One region of the Xenorhabdus cabanillasii genome, then DNA from elsewhere that is predicted to be linked to it. Evidence: predicted binding sites of a transcription regulator. Region 1 holds the regulator's gene; each other region holds the start of a gene.
What was found. The regulator Fur, encoded in region 1, represses iron uptake genes when iron is present. The targets are predictions, from matches to a motif close to ATAATAATGAGAACNACTATCAA.
Positions count from the first base shown of each region.

Region 2: BDD26_RS13455 (DNA polymerase III subunit theta) is a predicted target of Fur. The motif match lies at 1,242-1,264, and genes of this name have one in related genera.
Region 3: feoA (ferrous iron transporter A) is a predicted target of Fur. The motif match lies at 906-928, and genes of this name have one in related genera.
Region 4: fes (enterochelin esterase) is a predicted target of Fur. The motif match lies at 966-988, and genes of this name have one in related genera.

Region 1 is NZ_QTUB01000001.1:4,250,655-4,252,864, forward strand. Features, by position in the region: gene ybfE (LexA regulated protein) at 1-68, shown strand, start outside; gene fldA (flavodoxin FldA) at 243-776, shown strand; gene fur (ferric iron uptake transcriptional regulator) at 984-1,433, shown strand; gene BDD26_RS18965 (beta-N-acetylhexosaminidase) at 1,556-2,210, opposite strand, start outside.
Region 2 is NZ_QTUB01000001.1:2,879,625-2,881,834, forward strand. Features, by position in the region: partial or broken gene pip (prolyl aminopeptidase) at 1-859, shown strand, start outside; gene BDD26_RS13455 (DNA polymerase III subunit theta) at 906-1,139, opposite strand; partial or broken gene ftnA (non-heme ferritin) at 1,467-1,972, shown strand; gene yobA (CopC domain-containing protein YobA) at 2,192-2,210, shown strand, end outside.
Region 3 is NZ_QTUB01000001.1:1,350,271-1,352,480, reverse strand. Features, by position in the region: gene BDD26_RS06635 (pyridoxamine 5'-phosphate oxidase family protein) at 117-641, shown strand; gene feoA (ferrous iron transporter A) at 957-1,187, shown strand; gene feoB (Fe(2+) transporter permease subunit FeoB) at 1,256-2,210, shown strand, end outside.
Region 4 is NZ_QTUB01000001.1:2,574,460-2,576,669, forward strand. Features, by position in the region: gene BDD26_RS12280 (TonB-dependent siderophore receptor) at 1-780, opposite strand, end outside; gene fes (enterochelin esterase) at 1,090-2,210, shown strand, end outside.

The DNA of each region.
Region 1 (2,210 bases):
GCCGCAGTGAATTGATTGAACAAATGTTGCTGGCCCAACTGGCAACAGAGGATCACCTTGCCAATTAACGGCTTTAATTCAACAGAGTGAAGCCGCGTCACCACACAAATCTGACAGATTTGTCACTGATGTTTGGTCAAAATAACGTTTTTCATTTTAATAAAACTGCTATTTTTCCTGCTGATTTCAGCGTGACGTGTATGGATTTAATACACTAATAGAACAAGAGGTTAATCTACTTTATGGCAATAATAGGTATATTCTTCGGCAGCGACACTGGCAACACAGAGAACATTGCCAAAATGATCCAAGAAAAACTGGGCGGTGCTGATGTTGCGGAAGTTCACGATATTGCCAAAAGCAGCAAGGAAGATCTTGAAGCCTTCGATATCCTGCTGCTAGGCATTCCAACCTGGTACTACGGTGAAGCTCAATGTGACTGGGATGATTTCTTCCCGACTCTGGAAGAGATCAATTTTGAAGGGAAGTTAATTGCCCTGTTTGGTTGTGGTGATCAGGAAGATTATGCAGAATATTTCTGTGATGCTATGGGCACCATCCGCGATATTATCGAACCTCGTGGTGCAATTATTGTTGGTCACTGGCCAACTGAAGGGTATCACTTTGAAGTATCCAAAGGTATGGCTGATGATAATCACTTCATTGGTCTTGCTATTGATGAAGATCGCCAACCAGAATTGACCGAAGAGCGTGTTGATGCTTGGGTACAGCAGATTAAGGCTGAAATGAGCCTGTCAGAAATCCTCGGCGCATAATAAAAGATGCCCTCGTGTGTGTATAAGGAAACAATTACCTTTTGCGCGGGATAATTCTTGAATTATGTGTCATGATAGCGAAGCGGGCATGGTTTTCATTTTCAATATCCGTGCCTATAATCTACAGCATGAAACTAAATCATGATTCTCTCACGATACCCCAAGTATCACAAGTTCACTAAACTCAAGTTACAGGACTAAATCCGCATGACCGACAACAATAAAGCATTGAAAAATGCTGGACTTAAAGTAACACTTCCTCGCCTGAAAATTCTGGAAGTGCTACAGGATCCAGAATGCCATCATGTCAGTGCGGAAGATCTCTACAAAAAACTGATTGATATCGGTGAAGAGATTGGCCTCGCCACTGTCTATCGCGTGTTGAACCAGTTCGATGATGCCGGCATTGTTACTCGCCACAATTTTGAAGGCGGTAAATCGGTTTTTGAACTCACTCAGCAACATCACCACGACCATCTGATTTGTCTCGACTGCGGCAAAGTGATTGAGTTCAGCGATGAGTCCATTGAAGAACGTCAGAAGGATATTGCTGCACGTCATGGAATCAAGTTGTCAAATCATAGTCTCTATTTGTATGGTCACTGTACTACAGGTGATTGCCGTAAAGATAGTACGTTACATGATGAGAAAGCATGATAAGAAGGCACGATAAGAAGTAATACATACGATTTACTACTCACTTCCAATATCTGCTCTTGTCGAAAGAAGCTGCTGCCGATTAGCCTAAGCTAATCGGCAGGTTGCTTTTTTACAAACGATTATTTTTGATATACATCTTCAATTCGGCTGAAACGTTTACCATCAGTACTAACAGAACGGACTTTCACTTTACCTTCGACGTGCGGTCTTTGTCTGTCATCATAAATTTCCCAGGTTTTACCATCATTCAACGAATACTGAATTGCCAGCCCGGGCAAAGCAATGTTCGCTTCCAATGTCCCTGACACAATCCTTGCCCCTGGTATTGGTAATCGATATGCAACATGCGCCTTATCCAGTTTTGCCATCTCACGTTGCCCCATTAAATTGGCAAAACGGCGCCAATCATTATTGAGTTTATCGGTTTCAACATACCGTGTGACTCCGCCTTTATACTCTCTGCCCTGCTGGTAATTCTGTTCCCATTCAGCCTGATGCCACGCACGTTCCGCCAGCGGCAGTAAACGCGGATAAATCATATATTCCATTTGCTGATCAGTCCGCACTGTTTCACTCCATAATAGACCTGACACCCCATACGCCCCCGGCCAACGTTTATTACTGGTGGTATTGAAATAGTTGCCATTGATATCCACCGAAGTTTCGGCATTTTGTGGCATATTATCTGGTGCAAAACTGAAGATTTTGGCTTCATCATTAAAACGAGATGCCCAATAATAGCCCCGCTCTTTGGGATTGACTTCGTACGGCATA
Region 2 (2,210 bases), 1.4 Mb from region 1:
GGTAATCCTGAAGGTAAACCTGCGGTATTTATCCACGGAGGGCCCGGAGGGGGAATAGCAAATTATCATCGGCAGTTATTCGATCCAGAGCATTATCATGTCATGTTATTTGATCAACGTGGCTGTGGTCGTTCCAGGCCTCATGCAAGTCTTGAAAATAATACAACATGGCACCTGATAGATGATATTGAACGTTTACGTAAGCGGATGGGAGTTGATAAGTGGCTGGTTTTTGGTGGTTCATGGGGGTCAACGTTATCTCTGGCTTATGCGCAAAAAACATCCGAATTCTGTATCAGAATTGGTATTAAGGGGAATATTTTTACTCCGGCCTCAAGAATTGCAATGGTACTATCAGGCAGGTGCTTCCCGGTTTTTTCCTGAAAAGTGGGAGCGTACACTTTCTATTCTTTCTGAAGAAGAACGTACTGATGTGATAAAGGCTTACAATAAACGTCTCACGAGTAATGATCCCGCAGTGCAGTTGGAAGCTGCCCGTTTATGGAGTACCTGGGAAGGGGAAACTGTTACACTATTACCTTCTGAGCATGCAGATTCATTTGCAGAAGAACAGTTTGCGTTGGCGTTTGCACGTATTGAAAACCATTATTTTATCAATAACGGTTTTATAGATGAGACACAGCAGTTATTAGATCATGTTGACGTTATCAGGCATATTCCAGCAGTCATCATTCATGGGCGTTATGATATGGCATGCCAGTTACAGAATGCCTGGGATCTGGCGAAATCGTGGCCAGAGGCAGAGTTTCATATTGTAGAAGGTGCAGGTCATTCCTTTGATGAGCCGGGAATTCTGCATCAGTTAATTGAAGCAACTGATAAATTTATTGGAAAATAGGTGTGGTAACCACTCGCTTATGCGGTGGTTACTTTTTTATTCATATTTAACGGTTCTTAGGTTCATAAGGTAAGCGAGACAAATATCTCGATTGTTGGCGATAGTGGTTCAATCGTTGCTGAAAATATTCTCGCAGGTGTTGTGGTTGGGCTTGCTCAACAGTGTCGGGAATGACAGGCATATTATAGCGCTCTTTAAATGCAACCCCTGATGCCGCCAGATCAACATTGACCTTATCCATCTCATCTTTAGATAACTTGGCTAAGTTATGCTCTACCATTTCCTCTCCAAAAGTACTATGTAACCTCAGACGATAAAATTAATTGAGTCTTCTTTATTTGGCAAGTCATTATTTGCATAAAAAAACACCTCTTAAATATTAATAATATCAATTCTCATTTTTATTAAATATTAATTCTTTGATTAAATATTTAATTAAATAAAACTGATTCTTATTTTCTCATATTTAATGAGATTTATTCTTGCGATAAAATAAAAATAATTCTTTAAATATCAATGCATTATTTTTTTAAAATTTATCTTTGTTTTATTGATTTTTAATGGGCATAATATGCAGCAATTAATAAAATATTAGGAGGATGGGCTAATGTTAAAACAAGAAATGATTACGAAATTAAATGAGCAATTAAATCTGGAGTTTTATTCTGCCAATTTGTACCTGCAAATGAGTGCATGGTGTAGTGATAAAGGTTACGAAGGTGCGGCAGCATTTCTGAAAAACCCATTCACGAGAAGAAATGCAACATATGCAGCGTTTATTTGATTATCTGGGCGATACAGGAGCAATGCCTGTACTGGGTGCTATTCAGGCTCCACCTGTTGAATTTAATTCTATTTCTGATGTGTTCAATCAAACCTATGAACACGAAAAAACTGATCACAGAAAAGATCAACAAACTGGCTCACTTAGCAGTGACAACCCAGGATTACTCTACTTTTAACTTCTTACAGTGGTATGTGGCTGAACAACACGAAGAAGAAAAATTATTCAAATCTATCTTAGATAAACTGGATATGGTGGGTGAGAGTGGTAAGTCTTTATTTTTACTGGATAAAGATTTGAAAGGATTATCCGTTCCAGCTCATGCTTAAGAAAGCACTAAAATAAATTAATCTGCATTATTTTTACCGTATTTCCTGTTTTTGCTTATTTTTAAGCAGGAATTACGGTTTTTTTGTTTTATCTCCTGTTTTTGTTTTTTGCGCAGTGCTTCACAGGTCAGGACTTTCACCACAGATTAAATTTATCGTTTGTTATAAAATCCCCTTTAAGCATAAAAATTCATCGGTATATTAAAGGGTTATTCTATCATGTCTATTTTTAACATCC
Region 3 (2,210 bases), 2.9 Mb from region 1:
ATCACGCAACACATTTAATAATCAATATATTTCATAATAATAAACACCATAATAATGGTAATTTATTTAATTTAATTAAAAACATAGCAAAAAATTAAATTGTTAAGGAATAATTTATGAATAAATATGTCCAAAGCAGTTTTGAGTTACTCAGCAATATAAGATTTTTCAACCTTGCCACTAATGATCCAGACGCAGAATCAGTTTGGTCATCAACACTCTTTTACATTCCTAAATATAATCCATTAAGTTTAATTTGGTATTCAAAACAAGATACCCGACATTCTCAGGAACTGTGCATGAACCCTTGTGTCAGCGGGACAATATACAGCAGCATCACCATGCCTGACTCAACGTTGATACTCGCAGGCTCTCAATTCATTGGCCATGCCTATCAAGTCCCCGACGACGAATTACAAGAAACATATGATTACTTTTTCCTGAAAACTTATCCTGATGAGAATATCAGAAAGAAAAAAGCCCGTCCTATTACTGATTATTATGGTAATGCGATACGCCGTTTCTACGAATTGAAAATTGAAGCATGGTGGGTATATGACTCAACACTTTGGAGTGAACACCAGGATGATGCCCGTGTTCCAGTGCCATTAAGTGACCTGCTTCATCCACCCAAAAATTAATGAATAAAACAAAATACATTTGAAGAATTCATAGGAAAAATAAATATCAACAAGCTTCATTTCTTATTGGAGCTTGTTATTAGTTCCCCCCAACATTCTTTACATAACTTTAATTTCAATAAAATCACCATTAAACTGATTAATATCAATTTATTCCATCATCATTCGTGACAGACACATAGAATTGGTATTGCATATTATTCTCATTAGTACTTTAATTCAAAATAATTAATGTACTTTTTTCTTGTGAATTTTGCTTTATTGAGGATAATAATTCTCATAATCACTAACTTTCAAATTTTAACGGAATGTTATATGTTATTGACTCCAAATCAAAGCTATAAAATTCTGGGATTCTTTCCACAGATAAATCCAGCATACAGACAGAAGTTATTGTCTCTGGGAATGTTGCCCGGTTCCACATTTCAGGTCATCCGGGTAGCACCATTGGGCGATCCCATTCAAATAGAAACACGCAGAGTCAATTTAATTCTCCGTAAAAAAGACTTAGCATTCCTTACATTAGCAGTAAATCCAGCAGAATGAAGTCTAAGTTCAGTACAATCCAGGCTGAATGTAATGACGTGCAATATTCCTGATCAGTAAAAAGTATGATGAAGCAATTAACTATAGGTTTGATCGGTAATCCCAACTCTGGGAAAACCACTTTATTTAACCAACTTACAGGCTCCCGACAACGAGTCGGCAACTGGTCTGGGGTTACAGTTGAACGTAAAACCGGGCATTTTTTCACCCAAAATCATGAAATAGACCTTGTAGACCTTCCCGGTACTTATTCTCTTACTACCATTTCTGAACAAACTTCGATTGACGAACAAATTGCCTGCCACTACATACTGAGTAGTGAAGCTGACATGTTTATCAACGTCGTTGATGCTTCGAATCTGGAACGCAATCTCTATCTTTCGCTGCAAATTATCGAGCTTGGCATTCCGTGTATTGTTGCCCTGAATATGTTGGACATCGCTAAAAGCCAACATATCAATATTGATATCGCGGCACTGGAACAACGCCTCGGTTGTCCGGTGATCCCGCTCGTTTCTACCCGTTCTACAGGGATAGAAGCTCTGAAAGATGCCATTGACCAATATCAACAGACTCTCCGGCCGATGCTGGTTGATTACCCCAAAACCTTATTGCAGGAAGTCGATCTCCTCGCCGGTCAGATCTCAGAGAAATTTAATCCACAACAACGTCGTTGGCTCAGCTTACAGATACTGGAAGGAGATATTTACAGCTTTGCACGTTCGGGGCTGACTCAGGAGCAACTGACTGAAAGTAAAACCCGTCTGCAACAGCAACAAATTGAAGAGCCGGAACTTATTATTGCTGACGCCCGCTATCAAGCGATTAACGCCCTGTGTCTGACAGTCACTGATATCCACTCCGCAATCCCCAATAAGCTGACTCAGACGATGGATAGAATTATCCTCAATCGCTGGCTAGGTGTACCTATCTTTCTGTTTGTCATGTACCTCATGTTCGTACTGGCGATTAATATTGGTGGTGCCTTACAACCCATCTTTGATGGTGCTTCTTCTGCTATTT
Region 4 (2,210 bases), 1.7 Mb from region 1:
TAATGTAAACGTCGTATTATTGTTGGGGATCCATGTCAGCGCAGGAGCGATGGCAATCCGCTCTTTTTTATAGTCTTTAACGAACTGCTTTTGGGTGCTGAGTACACCATTTAAACGATAAAGAACGGGAATGTCATCCCCAAAATCACCACCAAAATCAAAAGCCAATTCACCAAGGCTTCGATTACCCCCTTTCATCTGTACCTTGTGGACAGGCTGGTCAGTTGGCCTTTTGCTGGTCATATTAATCAAGCCACCAGGGCTGACCTGACCATATAGCACAGATGCCGGTCCATGTACTAACTCCACACGTTCCAATAACCAAGGATCGAGCTGATTACTATAACTCAACCCATCAAGGAATTTAGGCGCGTAACGAAAACCACGGGTAATCACTTCGTCGTTACGATTTGAAGAGCCGCGGTAGTTAGTCACAACGCCACTTGAATAATTCAGGGCGTCGGCAACGCTTGTTGCGCCTTGTGCTTCCATTTGTGCGCGATTGATGACGCTGATTGACTGGGGAGTTTTGATTAGCGGAGTGAGGCTTTTGGTGCCTGCGGTACTATCTGATTCTACAAAGTTTTTTTCAGAATACCCTTTCATCCTGCCTGTGACGATTAAGGTATCTTCACTGTTATTGGCAGTCCCATTATTGGCTGAGGCATAGGGAGATAACAGTAAGACAGAAGTAAGTGATAAGAATAATTTATTATAGTTATAGTTTTTAATTGTTTTTTTTACGGTTTTCAATGTTTCATTCTTGATAGGTAGTACCATGGATTTCATCTCTCAATATAGATACTTTTAAAATAAATTTTTAAAAATCAAATTGATAATTAAGGCGACACCATTATGGCTAAGCTGAATAGTGAAGGCCTCCTGCCACGTTACTCCTGATAATTCTCCATTAATTCTGTTAGCCAGTGGGTAAGATTAATAAAATAAATTTGATGATGTTGCAAACAAAAATCATTATCAATATCATTGGATAATGATAATCGTTTTTATTTTCTGTGTCCGTTGCTGATGTGGTGTATCAAATGGATATGTCATTGATGAGCGGATGTTTGTTAAGGGGATAAAGGGATGAAGTTAGTATTTCAGCTATCAGGCACAGTAGATAATTTATTATCTGCTCCTAATGTTGGTAGTGAATTATGGTGGAAAAATATTGCTATTTTGGGAACGCCCATTATAGAAATTTGCAAGAATCATCAAGTTAAAACAACCTTCCTTTGGCGAGATCCTCATGGGGACGAACAAAACTCACCTTTTCGCCAAGTCTATATTGATATCAATGGCATCACTGATCATCACCTTCCGCAACCACAGAGCCTGCAACGATTGCCTGGAACGGATATCTGGTATTGGTCAGTGAACCTTGAAGATAGCTGGAGAGGAAGTTATCGATTTATACCTGTTACTGACGCACATTTGCCCCCCAAATTTTCCGACGAAACCAAACAGCGTAATCAACAACAACGTGAATGGTGGATTTCACTCTTTCCGTTATCCATTCCAGATCCTTTTAATTTACAGGGACCTCATTGTAATGGGCTTGGTTTGCTTTTATCGGCAATTCATATGCCCCATGCTCCTGAACAGGTTGCATGGTCATTAATTGATGGAACCCGCCCAAATCATACTGCGCAGCCAGATAAACGAGAGCCTTTGCTTTTGCACTGGCACAGTGAGCGGCTTAACAATCAAAGGCGTGTTTGGCTTTATTCCACAGGGAAAGAAAGTACGCACCCTCGCCCTCTCATCATTCTGTTGGATGGGTTGACTTGGGCGGAGAGAATGCCGGTTTTTCCGGTGATTGATGTAGCGACTGAAAAACGGCAGATGCCAGAGGCGGTTTTGCTGTTGATTGATGTTATTGATATGTCGCATCGAGAGCGGGAACTTCCCTGCAACCCAGATTTTTGGCAAGCGATTCAGAATGAATTGTTGCCGCTTGTTGCACAGTATGCGGCTTTTAGCGATAAACCTGAACAAACGGTTATAGCAGGGCAGAGTTACGGTGGGCTGGCGGCATTGTATGCCGCACTCCATTGGCCACAACGTTTTGGCTGTGTTCTCACACAATCGGGATCTTTCTGGTGGCCTGATAGCAAAATTGTTCGACAGTTTATGTCATCTTCTGAGCATAAACCCGGTTGGCTGACACAGCAGGTTCTTGGGCAAAAAGTTATTCCTTCGTCATT